DNA from 2 places in the Pseudomonas tritici genome. Region 2 is predicted to be linked to the other one. Evidence: riboswitches for the same ligand, from Rfam matches in the RefSeq annotation. Region 2 holds a riboswitch; the other holds the start of a gene.
The links. A riboswitch is a leader RNA that binds a small molecule or an ion and turns the genes downstream of it on or off. The one in region 2 is predicted to bind cobalamin.

Region 1 (7,876 bases), 1.7 Mb from region 2:
AGAACCTGCAGACCGGCGACCTGCTGTTCTTCGCCACCGGTGGTGGTTCACAGGTCAGCCACGCCGGGATCTACGTGGGGGAAGGGCGCTTTGTGCACGCGCCGCAAACGGGCGGTACGGTGAAGCTGGATACCTTGTCCAAGGCGTATTGGCAGAATGCGTACCTGAGTGCCAAGCGTGTGTTGCCGGCGAATCTGGCGCGTAATCCCTAGCGGCAGCTACGAGCTGTCAGCTGCAAAAAGGCGCAATGCCTGCTTGCAGCTTCAAGCGTGAGGCTTGCTGCTCCGCTATCTAGCGGCCGACACCCGCCATACCTTATTCCCCACATCATCGGCCACCAGCAAATCCCCCTGCTGGTCAATCACCACGCCCACCGGGCGGCCCATGGCTTTCTCGTCCTTATCGAGGAACCCCGTCAGCACGTCCACCGGCGGCCCTTTAGGCTGCCCACCCTCGAACGGCACGAAGATCACCTTGTAGCCACTGTGCGGCTTGCGATTCCACGAACCATGCTGGCCGATAAACGCGCCGTTACTGAACTGCGCAGGGAGTTTGCTGCCCTCGGCAAACGTCAGCCCCAGGGATGCGGTGTGCGGGCCTACCGCGTAATCCGGCGCGATCGCCTTGGCCACCAAGTCCAAATTCTGCGGATTGACCCGCACATCCACATGCTGCCCGTAGTAGCTGAACGGCCAGCCATAGAAGCCGCCATCCTTGACCGAGGTGATGTAGTCCGGCACCAGGTCGCTGCCGATTTCGTCACGCTCGTTGACTGCCGTCCACAACTTACCGCTCTGCGGCTCCCACGCCATACCGTTCGGGTTGCGCAGGCCGGAGGCGAAGATGCGGTGCTCGCCGCTGGCGCGATCGACTTCCCAGATCGCCGCCCGGCCTTCTTCCGCTTGCAGGCCGTTTTCACCGACGTTGCTATTGGAACCCACGCTCACGTACAGCTTGGTGCCGTCCTTGCTGGCCACCACGTTTTTCGTCCAGTGGTGGTTCAGAGGCCCGCCCGGCAGGTCGACGACGTTGGTGCCGGCTTGCTTGATCGCAGTGTCACCCGGTTGATAGGGGAAACGCAGCAGCTTGTCCGAGTCAGCGACGTACAGGTCGTTGCCGACCAGTGTCATGCCAAACGGCGAATTGAGATTCTCCAGGAATACCGTGCGCGTCTCTGCGACGCCGTCGTGGTCGGCGTCACGCAGTAGCGTGATGCGATTCGGGCTCGGCACCCCGGCGCCAGCGCGGCCCATGACTTTCTCCATGACCCAGCCACGAACGCCCTTGGAGTCATCCGGCTTGGGCGGCGCGTTGGTTTCCGCTACCAGCACATCGCCATTTGGTAGCACATACAGCCAGCGCGGATGGTCCAGGCCTTCGGCAAACGCCGCAACCTGGGTACCGGCGGCGGCCGTTGGCTTCACGCCCTCGGGCCAACCGATGGCGGGGGCGATATTGACGGTGGGGATCAGGGTTTTGTTCGGTTCCGGCAACTTGGGCGAAGGCCCGGTACCGTCGGAGACCTGGAGGGTGGAGCTTTCACCGCAGGCGGCGAGGGTGCCGGCGACCAGGATGAGTAGGGCAAGTCTTGTTTTATGCATGGTGTTCTCCTTAATACCTGTAAGGGTAGAGGAGGTCGGCGGTGCGATGGTTCAAGTGCAAGGTCAGCTTTCATTGACGCTCCACCCCCAACCCACTAACCTTCGCGGCTTGTTCCAGGTGCTCTGTGACCAATGGGTCGACCGAGTGAAACAGGGAAGCCGGTGAGTGAGCGCACTTGTACACAGTGCTGCCGCGATTCCGGCGCTGCCCCCGCAACGGTAAATGAGTCAAGACGCTGCCTTTTGCCACTGTATCGCCAGCGATATGGGAAGGCGTAGCGTTGGCCTGCGCGCTCTCTATACGAGGGCAACGGCGCCACTCATGAGCCCGGAGACCGGCCTGTTACATCCAACAGCATCACGGTGGGCGATGCTTGGCTGTCTGTTTTTCTTTTTTCCTGCCCGCCGTTTTTGTCCAGCCCCAACGGAGAGCTGTCATGACCGATTCCCCCGACCGCGACGAACGCCACCTGGCGCGCATGCTGCGCAAAAAAGCCGTGATCGACGAACGCATTGCCAATTCCCCCAACGAGTGCGGCTTGCTGCTGGTGCTCACCGGCAACGGCAAAGGCAAGAGCAGCTCCGCGTTCGGCATGCTGGCCCGGGCCATGGGCCACGGCATGCAGTGCGGCGTGGTGCAGTTCATCAAGGGGCGTCACAGCACCGGTGAAGAGTTGTTCTTCCGCCGATTCCCCGAGCAAGTACGTTTCCACGTCATGGGCGAAGGCTTCACCTGGGAAACCCAGGATCGCCAACGTGACATCGCCGCGGCCGAAGCCGCCTGGGCGGTGTCCCGCGAACTGCTGCAAGACCCGAGCATCGGCATGGTCGTGCTGGATGAGCTGAACATCGCCCTCAAGCACGGCTACCTCGAACTGGACCAGGTGCTCAGTGACTTGCAGGCCCGCCCGCCGATGCAGCACGTGGTGGTCACCGGCCGTGGCGCCAAGCCTGAGTTGATCGAAATGGGTGACACCGTCACCGAAATGGGCATGCTCAAGCACGCGTTCCAGGCCGGTATCAAGGCACAGAAGGGCGTCGAACTTTGAATCAGCCCCGTCATTGCCCGGCCGTATTGATCGCCGCACCGGCGTCCGGCCAGGGCAAAACCACCGTCACCGCCGCGCTGGCCCGATTGCACCGCAACCTGGGTCGCAAGGTGCGCGTGTTCAAATGCGGCCCGGATTTCCTCGACCCGATGATCCACGAGCGCGCCAGCGGTGCGCCGGTGTATCAATTGGACATGTGGATGGTGGGCGAGCAGGAAAGTCGCCGCCTGCTGTGGGAAGCAGCGGGCGAGGCCGACTTGATCCTGATCGAAGGCGTGATGGGCTTATTTGACGGCACCCCTTCCAGCGCCGACCTGGCGCGACACTTCGGCGTGCCGGTACTGGGCGTTATTGACGGCACGGCCATGGCCCAGACCTTTGGCGCCTTGGCCCTGGGCCTGGCGCGTTATCAGCCGGACTTGCCGTTCGCCGGGGTGCTGGCCAACCGCGTTGGCACGCTGCGTCATGCGCAATTGCTGGAAGGCAGCCTCACCGAAGGCCTGCGCTGGTACGGCGCGTTGTCCCGCGAGACCGGTATAGAGCTGCCTAGCCGTCACCTGGGCCTGGTGCAAGCCAGCGAACTGAATGACCTTGATGTGCGCCTTGACGCCGCCGCCCAAGCCTTGGGCAGCAGTTGCGAAGTGGCCTTGCCGCCGCCGGTGACCTTTGCTGCACCGGAAGTGATCGAGGCCGAGCCACTGCTCAAGGGTGTGCGTATTGCGGTGGCCCGCGACGAAGCCTTCGCTTTTACCTACGGCGCCAGTCTTGATCTGCTGCGGGCCATGGGCGCCGAGCTGAAGTTTTTCTCGCCCATTCACGATCGCGCATTGCCTCATGCCGACAGCCTCTACCTGCCCGGCGGTTACCCGGAACTGCACCACCAGGCGCTGTCGGAAAACGCCCCAATGCTCGACGCGATCCGCGCTCACCATGCGGCCGGCAAACCCTTGCTCGCCGAATGCGGCGGCATGCTCTACCTGCTGGACTCGCTCACCGATGTCGACGGCACCCGCGCCGAACTGGTGGGCCTGTTGCAGGGCGATGCGGTGATGCAAAAGAAACTGGCGGCCCTGGCGCTGCAAAGCGTCGAGTTGCCGGAAGGCACACTGCGTGGTCACACCTATCACCATTCGCTGACCAGCACCGACTGGCAGCCGATTGCCAGGGGGGTGAGCCCCAATGGTGGGCGCGGGGCTGAGGCGGTTTACCGTCAGGGGCGGATGACGGCTTCTTACGTGCATTTTTATTTCCCGTCGAATCCAGCCGCTGTAGCCGCACTGTTTGCGCCAGACCGTGATGTCGCTATCGCAGGCAAGCCAGCTCCCACATCGACAGTGTTCACAGATCAAAATGTGGGAGGGGCGGTGCGACGATTCGACTTGCCCGCGAAGAGGCCATGACGGACAACGCCTTCCCCCAGGCCGACCGCGACGCCGTCTACCGCGCCATCGCCGAACGCCGTGACATGCGCCACTTCAGCGGCGGCGCTGTCGCCCCCGAATTGCTGCACCGTCTGCTCCAGGCCGCGCACCAGGCCCCCAGCGTCGGCCTGATGCAGCCCTGGCGCTTCATCCGCATCAGCGATCGCCAACTGCGTGGGCAGATTCAGCAGTTAGTAGAAGAGGAGCGCGTACGCACCGCCGAAGCCCTGGGCGAGCGCTCCGACGCGTTCATGAAGCTCAAGGTCGAAGGCATCCACGACTGCGCCGAAGTGCTGGTGGCGGCGCTGATGGATGACCGTGAGCGGCACATCTTCGGCCGTCGTACCTTGCCGGAAATGGACATGGCCTCGCTGGCCTGTGCCATCCAGAATCTGTGGCTGGCGGCTCGCGTCGAAGGCCTCGGCATGGGCTGGGTTTCGCTGTTCGAACCCCAGGCCCTGGCCGATCTGCTCGGTTTGCCGCCCGGCGCGAAACCCCTGGCCGTGTTGTGCCTGGGGCCGGTAACCGAGTTCTACCCGGCACCGATGTTGCAACTCGAAGGCTGGACCGAGCCTCGGCCGCTGAGTGACATGTTGTATGAGAATGTGTGGGGAGTGAGTCAATGAGTGTGGCCTTGCTGTGCGTCGCTGCAGTGGCGCTGGATGCGCTGCTGGGCGAACCCAGGCGCTGGCATCCGCTGGTGGCATTCGGCAATTTCGCCGGGCGCATCGAGCAACGTTTTAACTCCGGTGGCCGTGGCTGGCGCAGCCATGGCGTGACCGCTTGGTTTATCGCCGTAGTGCCGCTGACCCTGCTGGCCACGGCGTTGTCGTGGGCGCCGTATATCGGCTGGGTAGTAGAGATTCTGGCGCTGTATTGCGCCCTCGGCATGCGTAGCCTTGGCGAGCATGTGATCCCGGTGGCCCAGGCCCTGCGCAGCGATGACCTGGAGGCAGCACGCAAGCGCGTCAGCTACTTGGTCAGCCGCCAGACCAGCGAACTGTACCGCACCGAAGTCGCCCGCGCCGCGACCGAATCGGTGCTGGAAAACGGCAGCGACGCAGTCTTCGCCGCGTTGTTCTGGTTTGTGGTGGCGGGCGTGCCGGGCGTGGTGCTTTATCGCCTGAGCAATACCCTCGACGCCATGTGGGGTTATCGCAACGAACGTTTTGAGCGCTTTGGTTGGGCCGCGGCAAAAATCGACGATGTGCTGAACTACATTCCGGCACGCTTGGTCGCCTTGACCTATGCCGTGCTCGGCAAGACCCGTCTGGCGCTCAAATGCTGGCGCACCCAAGGCCCGACCTGGGACAGCCCCAACGCCGGCCCGGTGATGGCTGCCGGTGCAGGCGCGCTGGGCGTTGAACTGGGCGGCGCGGCGATCTATCACGGTGAAGTGCACCAGCGCCCGCCGCTGGGCGAGGGCCCGGCGGCGGATGCGGACGCCATCGACCGGGGCTGGCAACTGGTGCAGCGCGGCGTATGGTTGTGGCTGCTGATCTTATGCGTCGGGGGGCAATTTTATGCTTGAGCACGGTGGCCGGCTGCGCAAGGCAGCGATTCAGTACGGAATTGCCGAAGCTGACTGGCTCGACCTGTCCAGCGGCCTGGCGCCCTGGCCCTGGGCGATCCCCGAGATCCCGCTGCGCGCCTGGGCGCGTCTGCCGGAAACCGATGACGGCCTGGAGCAGGCCGCCAGCGAGTATTACGGCGCAGCGCATCTGTTGCCAGTAGCTGGCTCCCAGGCGGCGATTCAGTTGCTGCCACGTCTGCGTCGCGCCGGCAAGGTCGGGGTATTGTCGCCGTGCTATGCCGAACACGCCGAAGCCTGGCGCCGTGCCGGTTACGTGGTGCGCGAAGTGCTGGAGCAGGAAGTCGACTTCTTTCTTGATGGCCTTGACGTGCTGGTGGTGGTCAACCCCAACAATCCCACCGGCCTGAGCCTGAACCCGCAACGCTTGTTGGACTGGCACTCGCGGCTGGCCCAGCGCGGCGGCTGGCTGGTGGTGGACGAAGCGTTCATGGACGTGACTCCGGAATTGAGCCTGGCGGGCCAGGCGCATCAGGTCGGCCTGATTGTGCTGCGCTCGTTCGGTAAATTCTTCGGCCTGGCCGGTGTGCGACTGGGCTTCGTACTGGCCGAACGCAAGCTGCTCAAGTTGCTGGCCGAGCAGGTTGGCCCTTGGGCGGTCAGCGGGCCGACGCGGGTACTGGGCCGAGTCTGCCTACGCGACACTGCCGGGCAGGCGCAGCAACGCGCGCGCTGCATCGAGGCGAGCCAGCGCTTGTTTACCGCGCTCGAGCGCCACGGCTTTCAACCTCAGGGCGGCTGCGCCTTGTTCCAGTGGCTGATCACGCCGCACGCCGAACGCATGCATGAATTCATGGCCCAGCGCGGCATCCTGCTGCGCCTGTTTGTCCATAACAGCAGCCTGCGTTTTGGCCTGCCGGATACCGACGCCGACTGGCAACGCCTGGACGAAGCCCTGGCCGCTTATAAGGACGCGACATGAGTACGTTGATGGTGCAAGGCACGACGTCCGACGCCGGCAAAAGCACCTTGGTGACGGCGCTGTGTCGCTGGTTGGTGCGCCAGGGCGTGCCAGTGGTGCCGTTCAAGCCACAGAACATGGCGCTCAACAGCGCCGTGACGGCCGAGGGCGGCGAGATCGGTCGTGCGCAAGCGGTGCAGGCCCAGGCGGCCAACCTGGCGCCGCACACCGATATGAACCCGGTGCTGCTCAAGCCCAACAGCGACACCGGTTCCCAAGTGATCATCCACGGCCGCGCTGTTACCAGCATGAACGCGGTGGCCTATCACGACTACAAAGCCATCGCGATGCAGGCGGTGCTGGCCTCCCACGCACGGTTGAGCCAAGCCTACCCCGTCGTGATGGTGGAAGGCGCTGGCTCCCCGGCGGAGATCAACCTGCGCGCCAATGACATCGCCAACATGGGCTTCGCCGAAGCAGTGGATTGCCCGGTGCTGCTGATCGCCGATATCAATCGCGGCGGGGTGTTTGCCCATCTGGTCGGCACCCTGGAACTGCTTTCGCCCAGCGAGCAGGCACGGGTCAAAGGCTTCATCATCAACCGATTTCGCGGCGACATTGCGTTGTTGCAACCGGGGCTGGACTGGCTGGAAGCGCGCACCGGCAAACCGGTGGTGGGCGTATTGCCTTACGTGATGGACCTGCATCTGGAAGCTGAGGACGGCATCGATCAGCGCCAAATCGATAAGGCTGCGCAGGTACTCAAGGTGGTGGTGCCGGTGCTGCCGCGCATCAGCAACCATACGGATTTCGACCCGTTGCGTTTGCATCCCCAGGTGGACTTGCAATTCATCGGGCCAGGCCAGCCGATCCCTGCTGCCGACCTGATTATCCTTCCAGGCTCGAAAAGCGTGCGCAGCGACCTGGCTTATCTGCGTGCCAACGGTTGGGACACCGCCGTGGCGCGGCACTTGCGCTACGGCGGCAAGGTGCTCGGCATTTGCGGCGGCTTGCAGATGCTCGGCGAGCAGGTGCATGACCCGTTGGGCCTGGAAGGGCTTGCGGGCTCCAGCGATGGCCTTGGGTTATTGGCGTTCAGCACCACCTTGGAAGAAGAGAAACAGCTGCGCAACGTACGCGGTCGCCTGTTACTGGAAGATGCCGACGTCAGCGGTTATGAGATCCATGCGGGCGTGACGTCTGGCGATGCCTTGTCGAACGCCGCTGTGCGCCTCGATGACGGTCGCAGTGATGGCGCGCAAAGTGCAGACGGGCAGATCCTCGGCACTTACCTGCATGGCTTGTTCGAAACC
Region 2 (7,876 bases):
CGCAGGTGAAACCGTAGATCTTCTCGCGATTGCGGCCGGCCATCGAGCAAAGTGCCCGGCCAATTGATCGAACCCTGTTTCGCACTCCGCGCCTTACCGTGCCTGCCTCTATCCAGCCGCCCTGCCTTGGGCCGGGCATCCGCCCCCGCGTCAGGTCGAGGGCGAATGCCTAGGGCTTTTTTGGCCAGGTGGGTACATCCCGGCGTGCGCCCGTGGGCAGGGCCGGTGCGGGCATGTCACCCCATTGGCCTTGACCCGGCGACGTGTCGGAGGACGTTGGCGACTGCCCTTCGCTCGGCGCATTAGACGGCGGCGATGGTGCCTGGCGGCGATGGCGCAGGGCAAACTCGGCGACGGCTTCAATGTCCTCCTCGGCGATGGCATTCGCCCCGCGCCATGCCGCATGCGCCCTGGCGCCGCGCAGCCAAACCAGATCCGCACGCAAGCCATCGACACCGGCGGCAAAGCACCGCTCGGTGATCTGCGCCAGTGCCTGGTCATCCAGTTCGATAGTGTCGAGTCGCGCCCGCGCCTGGGTGCAGCGCTCGCGCAGGGCGGCTTGGGGCGCTGCCCAGTGCGCGCAGAACGCCGCCGGGTCGCTGTCGAAATCCAGGCGACGACGGATGATTTGCCCGCGCTCGGCTGGCAGGGTCTGCCCACTCAAAGCCACGTTGAAACCGAAGCGGTCGAGCAGTTGCGGGCGTAACTCGCCCTCCTCCGGGTTCATGGTGCCGATCAGTACAAAACGCGCCGAATGGCGATGGGAGATGCCGTCACGCTCGATCAGGTTGGTGCCGCTGGCCGCCACGTCGAGCAGCAGGTCCACCAGGTGATCGGCCAGCAAGTTGACTTCATCGACATACAGCACGCCGCCGTCAGCCTTGGCCAAGACGCCGGGGGAAAACTGCGCGCGGCCTTCGCCCAATGCGGCGTCCAGGTCCAGCGTTCCCACCAGCCGCTCTTCGGTAGCGCCCAAGGGCAAGGTGACGAATTGACCACTGGCCAGCAGGTCCGCCAGGCCCCGCGCCAAGGTGGACTTGGCCATGCCGCGTGGGCCTTCGATCAGCACGCCGCCGATCTTCGGGTCGATGGCAGTCAGGCACAGGGCCAACTTCAAGTTGTCGGCGCCGACCACGGCGGACAGCGGAAAATGTGGAATATCAGTCATCAGCTGTCTTCTTCTATATCCAGCAACAGGTTTTCCAACGCTTCTTTATAAGCCCCCGGCTCTTGCCACTGGCCACGTTGCTGCGCTTCCAGCATGCGTTCGGTCATGTCACGCAGGGCGCCGGGATTGTGCTGTTGCACAAAGGCCCGGGTGTCAGGGTCCAGCAGGTAGGCGTCGGCGAGCAAGGCGTATTGATGATCGTCGATCAGCGCGGTGGTGGCATCGAACGCGAACAGATTGTCCACGGTCGCGGCCATTTCAAACGCACCTTTATAGCCATGGCGCTTCACGCCGTCGATCCACTTGGGGTTGGCGGCGCGGGAACGGATCACCCGGTTCAGCTCTTCCTTCAGCGTTCGGATCTTCGGCAGGTCCGGTTGGCTGTGGTCACCGTGGTAACTGGCGGCCTTTTCGCCGCTCAGGGTTTCCACGGCGGCGAGCATGCCGCCCTGGAACTGGTAGTAATCATTGGAGTCGAGCAGGTCGTGCTCGCGGTTGTCCTGGTTCTGCAACACCGCCTGCACCTGGCTCAAGCGCTGGGCGAATTGCTCGCGGGCGGCGGTGCCCTCATCGGAGCCGCCGTAGGCGTAACCACCCCAGTTCAAATAGACCTCGGCCAGGTCTTCGCGGCTTTGCCACAGGCGACCATCGATCGCGCCCTGCACACCCGCACCATAGGCACCGGGTTTCGCGCCGAAGATGCGCCAGCCGGCCTGTTTCGCCGCGGCTTCGGCGTCCAGGCCCGACTTGAGCAACGCCTCACGTTCACTGCGCACTTTGGCCGCCAGCGGGTTCATGTCGTCTGGTTCGTCCAGCGCGGCCACCGCCTGCACCGCCGCGTCGAACAGGCGGATCAGGTTGGCGAAGGCGTCACGGAAAAAGCCAGACACGCGCAACGTGACGTCAACGCGCGGACGGTCCAACAGGCTGATCGGCAGGATTTCAAAGTCGTCCACGCGCTGGCTGCCCGTCGCCCACACCGGCCTCACACCCATCAGCGCCATGGCCTGAGCGATATCGTCGCCGCCGGTGCGCATGGTGGCGGTGCCCCACACCGACAGGCCGAGCTGGCGCAGGTGGTCGCCATGGTCTTGCAGGTGCCGCTCAAGAATCAGGTTGGCCGACTGGAAGCCGATGCGCCAGGCCGTAGTGGTCGGCAGGTTGCGCACGTCGACGGTGAAAAAGTTGCGTCCGGTCGGCAGCACATCCAAACGCCCACGACTCGGTGCGCCACTGGGGCCGGCAGGCACGAAGCGGCCGCTCAAGGCGTCCAGCAGCCCGCGCATTTCTGCCGGGCCACAGGCGTCCAGGCACGGCGCCACCACCTTGCGCAGACTTTCAATCACCGCCTTCACCTCCTCCCAACCGGGCGCTTCCAACTGTTCAAGCGGCCCTTCCAGCGCCTGTTCGATCAACCGCGCTGCATACAACTCCAAGCGCTCGCGGGTATCGCCGGCGGTGCGCCACAACTGCTCATCGATGTTCAGCAACACGTCGGGCCGACGCCCGGTCCAGGGTTCGGCCAGGGCGCAGTCGAGTGGGTCGAAGTCCAGCTCGAAAGCCTTGGCCAACACCCGCAGTACGCTCGATTGCGGACCTCGGCCGTCACCACGCGGGATGCGCAGCAAGGCGAGCAAGGTGTCGATACGCAAGCGGCCTTCAGGCGACTCGCCAAAGATGTGCAGGCCGTCGCGGATCTGCGATTCCTTTAAGTCACACAGGTAGGTATCGAGGCGCGGCAGCCAGATGGCGGCGTCGGCGTCCTTGTCCAGCTCAAGCTCCTGGTCGATACGGGTTTCGCGCACCAGCTTGAGGATGTCTTTCTGCAATTCCAGGGCGCGGCGTGGATCGAGCAGTTGCGCCTCGTAATACTCGTCGGCCAACAACTCCAGGTCACGCAACGGGCCGTAGGTTTCGGCGCGGGTCAGCGGCGGCATCAAGTGATCGATGATTACCGCCTGGGTGCGTCGTTTAGCCTGGGCGCCCTCGCCCGGGTCATTTACGATAAACGGGTAGATATTCGGCAGCGGGCCCAGCAGCGCATCGGGCCAGCAGTTTTCCGACAGGCCCACGCCCTTGCCCGGCAGCCACTCCAGGTTGCCGTGCTTGCCCACGTGGATCACGCCGTGGGCGCCGTAGGTGTGGCGCAACCAGAAGTAGAACGCCAGATAGCCATGGGGTGGCACCAAGTCCGGGTCGTGGTACACCGCGCTGGCGTCCACCTGGTAACCTCGTGCCGGCTGGATACCGACGAAGGTCAGCCCTAGGCGCAGACCGGCGATCATCATGCGACCTTCACGGAACATCGGATCGTTATGAGGCGTGCCCCAGCGCTCCATCACCGCTTGGCGATTGGCCTCGGGCAAGCGACTGAACAGTGTCTCGTAGTCGTCCAGGCCCAGGCTTTGATGGCACGGACGCAGGTCGAGACTGTCCAGGTCGTTGGTGACACCGCCCAGCAGTTGATGAATCAGTGCAGTGCCGCTGTCGGGCAAGGTGTCCGGCAGCGGATAGCCTTCGGCCTGTAGGGCACGCAGGATATTCAGCGCCGCTGCAGGCGTATCCAGGCCTACGCCGTTACCGATACGGCCATCGCGGGTCGGGTAGTTGGCGAGGATCAATGCGATACGCTTGTGCGCATTCGGCACCCGCGCGAGTTCGACCCAGCGCCGCGCCAGCTCAGCCACGAAATCCATACGCTCGGGCGCTGCCCGATAGCACACCACATCCGACTGGCTGCGCTCGCTGCGCCAGGCCAGGTCCTTGAAGCTGATCGGCCGGCTGATGATGCGCCCGTCCAGCTCCGGCAACGCAATGTGCATCGCCAGATCGCGCGGGCCGAGGCCTTGCGCACTGGCCTCCCAGCCGGGCTGATTGTCTTGGGCGCAGATCGCCTGGATCACCGGAATATTGCGGCGAAACGGACGCACGTGCGGCGCTTCGGGGCTGGATTGGGCAAAGCCGGTGGTGTTGAGGATCACCGCCGCGCCGACCTCATCCAGCCAATCCTCGACCACCGTCAGGCAGCCGGGCTCTTTCAAACTGGCCACCGCCATCGGCAACGGGTTTAACCCCGCCGCCTGCAAGCGCTGGCAGAACACATCAATAAAGCCGGTATTGGCCGCCTGCAAATGCGAGCGGTAGAACAGCACCGCCGCCACCGGCCAATCAGCGTTCCAATCCGCCTGCCAATCATTCAGGCGAGCATTGGCGTTGCGCGGGTGATAAATCGCCGTGCGCGGCAGGGTTTGCGGTTCAGCCCAGGCATAGTCGCGGCCCAGGTAAGCACTGGCCAGGCAGCGGTAAAAATCCAGCGCGTTAGCCAAGCCACCCTGGCGTAGGAAGTGCCACAGGCGGTCACGCGCCTGTGCGCCAACAGTGCTCAAGCCGCTGAGCTCAGGGTCCGGGCGATCACACCCCGGCACCAGGATCAGTTGCACGCCGCGTTCCGCCAACTCCACCAGACGCTCGATGCCGTAACGCCAATAACCAATGCCACCATGCAGCGAAATCAGGATGACCTTGGCGTGGCGCAACACCTCATCGACGTACAGGTCGACCGAGGCATGATTCTGCACCTGCATCGGGTTGGCCAGGCGAAACGTCGGGTAATCGTCCGGCAAGTGCTGGGCCGCTTCGGCCAGCAGTGCGAGGCTCGAATCGCCGCTGCACAGGATCACCAGTTCAGCGGGGGTTTGGCCAAGGTCGGCAATATTGTCGTCCGAGACGAAACCACCGGGCTGGGTCCTGAGCAGGTGCATGGGTTAAACGCTGAGGGCGGCGCGCAATTGCGCTTCAAGGCCCGCCGCGTCCAGCGCCTGGCCGATCAGCACCAGCCGCGTTATGCGGGCTTCGTCGGCGCCCCAGGCGCGGTCAAAGTGTTTGTCGAAACGCGTGCCCACGCCCTGGATCAGCAGGCGCATCGGCTTGTTCGGAATAGCGGCGAAGCCTTTGACGCGCAGGATGCCGTGTTGCACGACCAATTGGGTCAGCGCATCGAGCAGCAGCGCTTCGTCAGCCTGCGGCAGGTCGATGGAAATGGAGTCGAAGGCATCGTGGTCATGATCGTCCTCGCCCTCGTGGTGGTGATCGTGATGGCTGTGACGACCGTCGATGTGCTCTTCAGAGCCAGCGCCCAGGCCAATCAATACGTCCAACGGCACGCGACCGCTGCTGGCTTCGATGATCTTTACCGCCGGCGGCAGCTCTTCGGCGACTTCCAAGCGCACCCGGGCCAAGTCTTCAGGGCTGATCAGGTCGGATTTATTGAGGATCACCAGGTCGGCGCTGGCCAGTTGGTCAGCGAACAGTTCGTGCAGTGGCGATTCGTGGTCCAGGTTCGGGTCGAGTTTGCGCTGGGCATCCACTTGATCCGGGAATGCCGCGAACGTGCCAGCGGCCACGGCCGGGCTGTCGACCACGGTAATCACCGCATCAACGGTGCAGGCGCTGCGGATTTCCGGCCACTGGAAGGCTTGCACCAGAGGCTTTGGCAGGGCCAGGCCGGAGGTTTCAATCAGGATATGGTCAAGGTCACCGCGACGGGCGACCAGTTCGCGCATCACCGGGAAGAATTCTTCCTGCACGGTGCAGCACAGGCAGCCGTTGGCCAATTCGTACACGCGGCCGCTGGCTTCTTCTTCGGTGCAACCAATGGAACACTGCTTGAGGATTTCACCGTCAATGCCCAGTTCACCGAATTCGTTGACGATCACGGCAATGCGACGGCCCTGGGCGTTGTCGAGCATATGACGCAGCAAGGTGGTTTTGCCCGAGCCGAGAAAGCCGGTAACGATGGTGACAGGGAGTTTGGCCAGTGTTTTCATCGGATGCCCTTTGGGGCGGGCATACGGGACGATAGGCCCTGCGACGGCGCGCAGCAGCGGATTTCGTCACCGGATCACCCCGCCCGGTTGAATTGAAAATCGGTTGCGAGGCAGGTCTCCTGGCTTGGGGCTTGCGGGTCTTGCGACCGGCGCTGGCTGCGCCTTCCCGCCGTATCGGCAGTGGCGTGGCAGTCAGATAAACCCTTCACAGTTGCGGGGGCAGCCGCGGCTTGGACCGCGTTCCCTTCTTAGCTTCGGCCTGGGCCGAAGAACCTCGAAGGTGCAAGGCTACGCAGTGAGTGACAGCCGGTCAATGTCGGTGTAGCGATTGCTTGAATATCACGAAACACGAATAACAAACCCGCCATATGCCCGCGAACAAATGGCGGGGAATGCCGCCGTAACGCGCATTCAGCTCGCACCCTCATCAGGAAAAATCCGGCATCTTGGAAGCTCTTTTTCAGGAATAACGCCACATAATCGGGACGTTACTGACGATATCGGGTGTATTTATCGGACCGCGGCTTTTGAGGAAAAAGTCAAAACGGCCGTTGCCCGTCAGATCGATAGCCAACCTCGACTCGTTGGTGTTGCGGTTGTAATGCAGAACGGCTTGACCCGGCTCACCCGACAGCCGCTTTACAAACGTTAACGCGGTAATACCGGCGTTTTTCAACAAGACCGAAATGTCGATTTTGTCGGTGCCACTCACAAAGTCCATGATCTGGTCAGGGCGTTCCAGTGTGGAGTCGCTGACGTTGTCGTAGACAAAGGTATCTGCCCCCCCTCCCCCCCTGAGCCAATCAGCGCCCGCTCCCCCCTTGAGCATGTTGTCTGCATGATTACCGATGATCACATCATGGCCAGAACCGCCGATTGCGTTCTCCAGCGTAACGCCTTTGGCGATAGAAACATTCCCCCGCAAGCCTCCAACATCGGAATAGGATTCAGGGTTGAGGTTGATAGTCTGGTTTTGGCGATACTTGGAACAATCCAACGTATCGTTACCGCCACCGTCCCACACGCAGAAGAGTGCCGTATCATTGGGATTATTGAGTTGATAATAGTCTCGACCCGAATTGGAGTTAAAACCGTAAGTGGTGTCTGAATTGCGCGTCCTGTAATTGGCACCATACAAACGCTGGGCAGCAGCAATATCACCCATCAATGGAGCAGCAGAGTAATTTTCTTTATGGTTCTGACCACCTTCGTGAGCGTCGAAGTAGCTCATGACAGTATGACCACGAGTATCCTGCGCATAAACGGCACTGCGAGCGTAACTGGGAGAGGTAGAATTAGAAGCGTCATAGTCTGCGGGGTGCGCAAGACCCAACGTATGGCCTATTTCATGGGTTAGTGTATATCGGCCATGATTATGAAGTGCAGGAGAAGTATTGGTGCCATAGTGGGGATTGATGAACACTTTACCGTCTTGGCCTGGGTACTGGCCAAAAGCAACCGCGGGGCCCTCGTTGTTGGAAAAAGCCAAGCGTCCTTCGCCACGGCCGGTACGTTCTTCGAACGACACATTCGCCACATCGGCCCAAGATTGCATGGACAGTCTGGCTTGGTTTTTCTGTGTGGTATTGAACTCTCTATCCCCTCTCGTCAATTTGTTGAATGAAAAGGAGATTGCCGTGACACCATCACCGTTTCTGTCAGCCCATTTCACATTTTCTCGAGTGAGCTGCTGAGCAACTTGATCCACGGTAAAGATCGGTTTGGCAAAGTTCCGCCTTATATGCGGGTCGGCGCTGCGCAACGTGGGATCTGAGGAACCGGCTCGCTGAAGGCCGGCGGACGGATTATAGGAAGGCTGCTGGCTATTAGTTATTTTCAAAATCACCACCATATTTAATTATTCGACGGAGATAAACCTCGA

Region 1: it holds a riboswitch for cobalamin, as region 2 does, so the genes downstream of both, cobO (cob(I)yrinic acid a,c-diamide adenosyltransferase) here and cobW (cobalamin biosynthesis protein CobW) in region 2, are expected to answer to the same signal.

What each region holds. Positions count from the first base shown of each region.
Region 1 covers NZ_CP077084.1:4,658,491-4,666,366, reverse strand. The annotation lists gene HU722_RS21130 (C40 family peptidase) at 1-212, shown strand, start outside; gene HU722_RS21125 (PQQ-dependent sugar dehydrogenase) at 288-1,601, opposite strand; cobalamin riboswitch at 1,701-1,959, shown strand; gene cobO (cob(I)yrinic acid a,c-diamide adenosyltransferase) at 2,039-2,650, shown strand; gene HU722_RS21115 (cobyrinic acid a,c-diamide synthase CobB) at 2,647-4,050, shown strand; gene bluB (5,6-dimethylbenzimidazole synthase) at 4,047-4,697, shown strand; gene cbiB (adenosylcobinamide-phosphate synthase CbiB) at 4,694-5,602, shown strand; gene cobD (threonine-phosphate decarboxylase CobD) at 5,595-6,584, shown strand; gene HU722_RS21095 (cobyric acid synthase) at 6,581-7,876, shown strand, end outside.
Region 2 covers NZ_CP077084.1:2,962,392-2,970,267, reverse strand. The annotation lists gene HU722_RS13220 (vWA domain-containing protein) at 1-116, opposite strand, end outside; gene HU722_RS13215 (magnesium chelatase ATPase subunit I) at 170-1,168, opposite strand; gene cobN (cobaltochelatase subunit CobN) at 1,168-4,929, opposite strand; gene cobW (cobalamin biosynthesis protein CobW) at 4,933-5,994, opposite strand; cobalamin riboswitch at 6,087-6,286, opposite strand; gene HU722_RS13200 (M10 family metallopeptidase C-terminal domain-containing protein) at 6,455-7,846, opposite strand.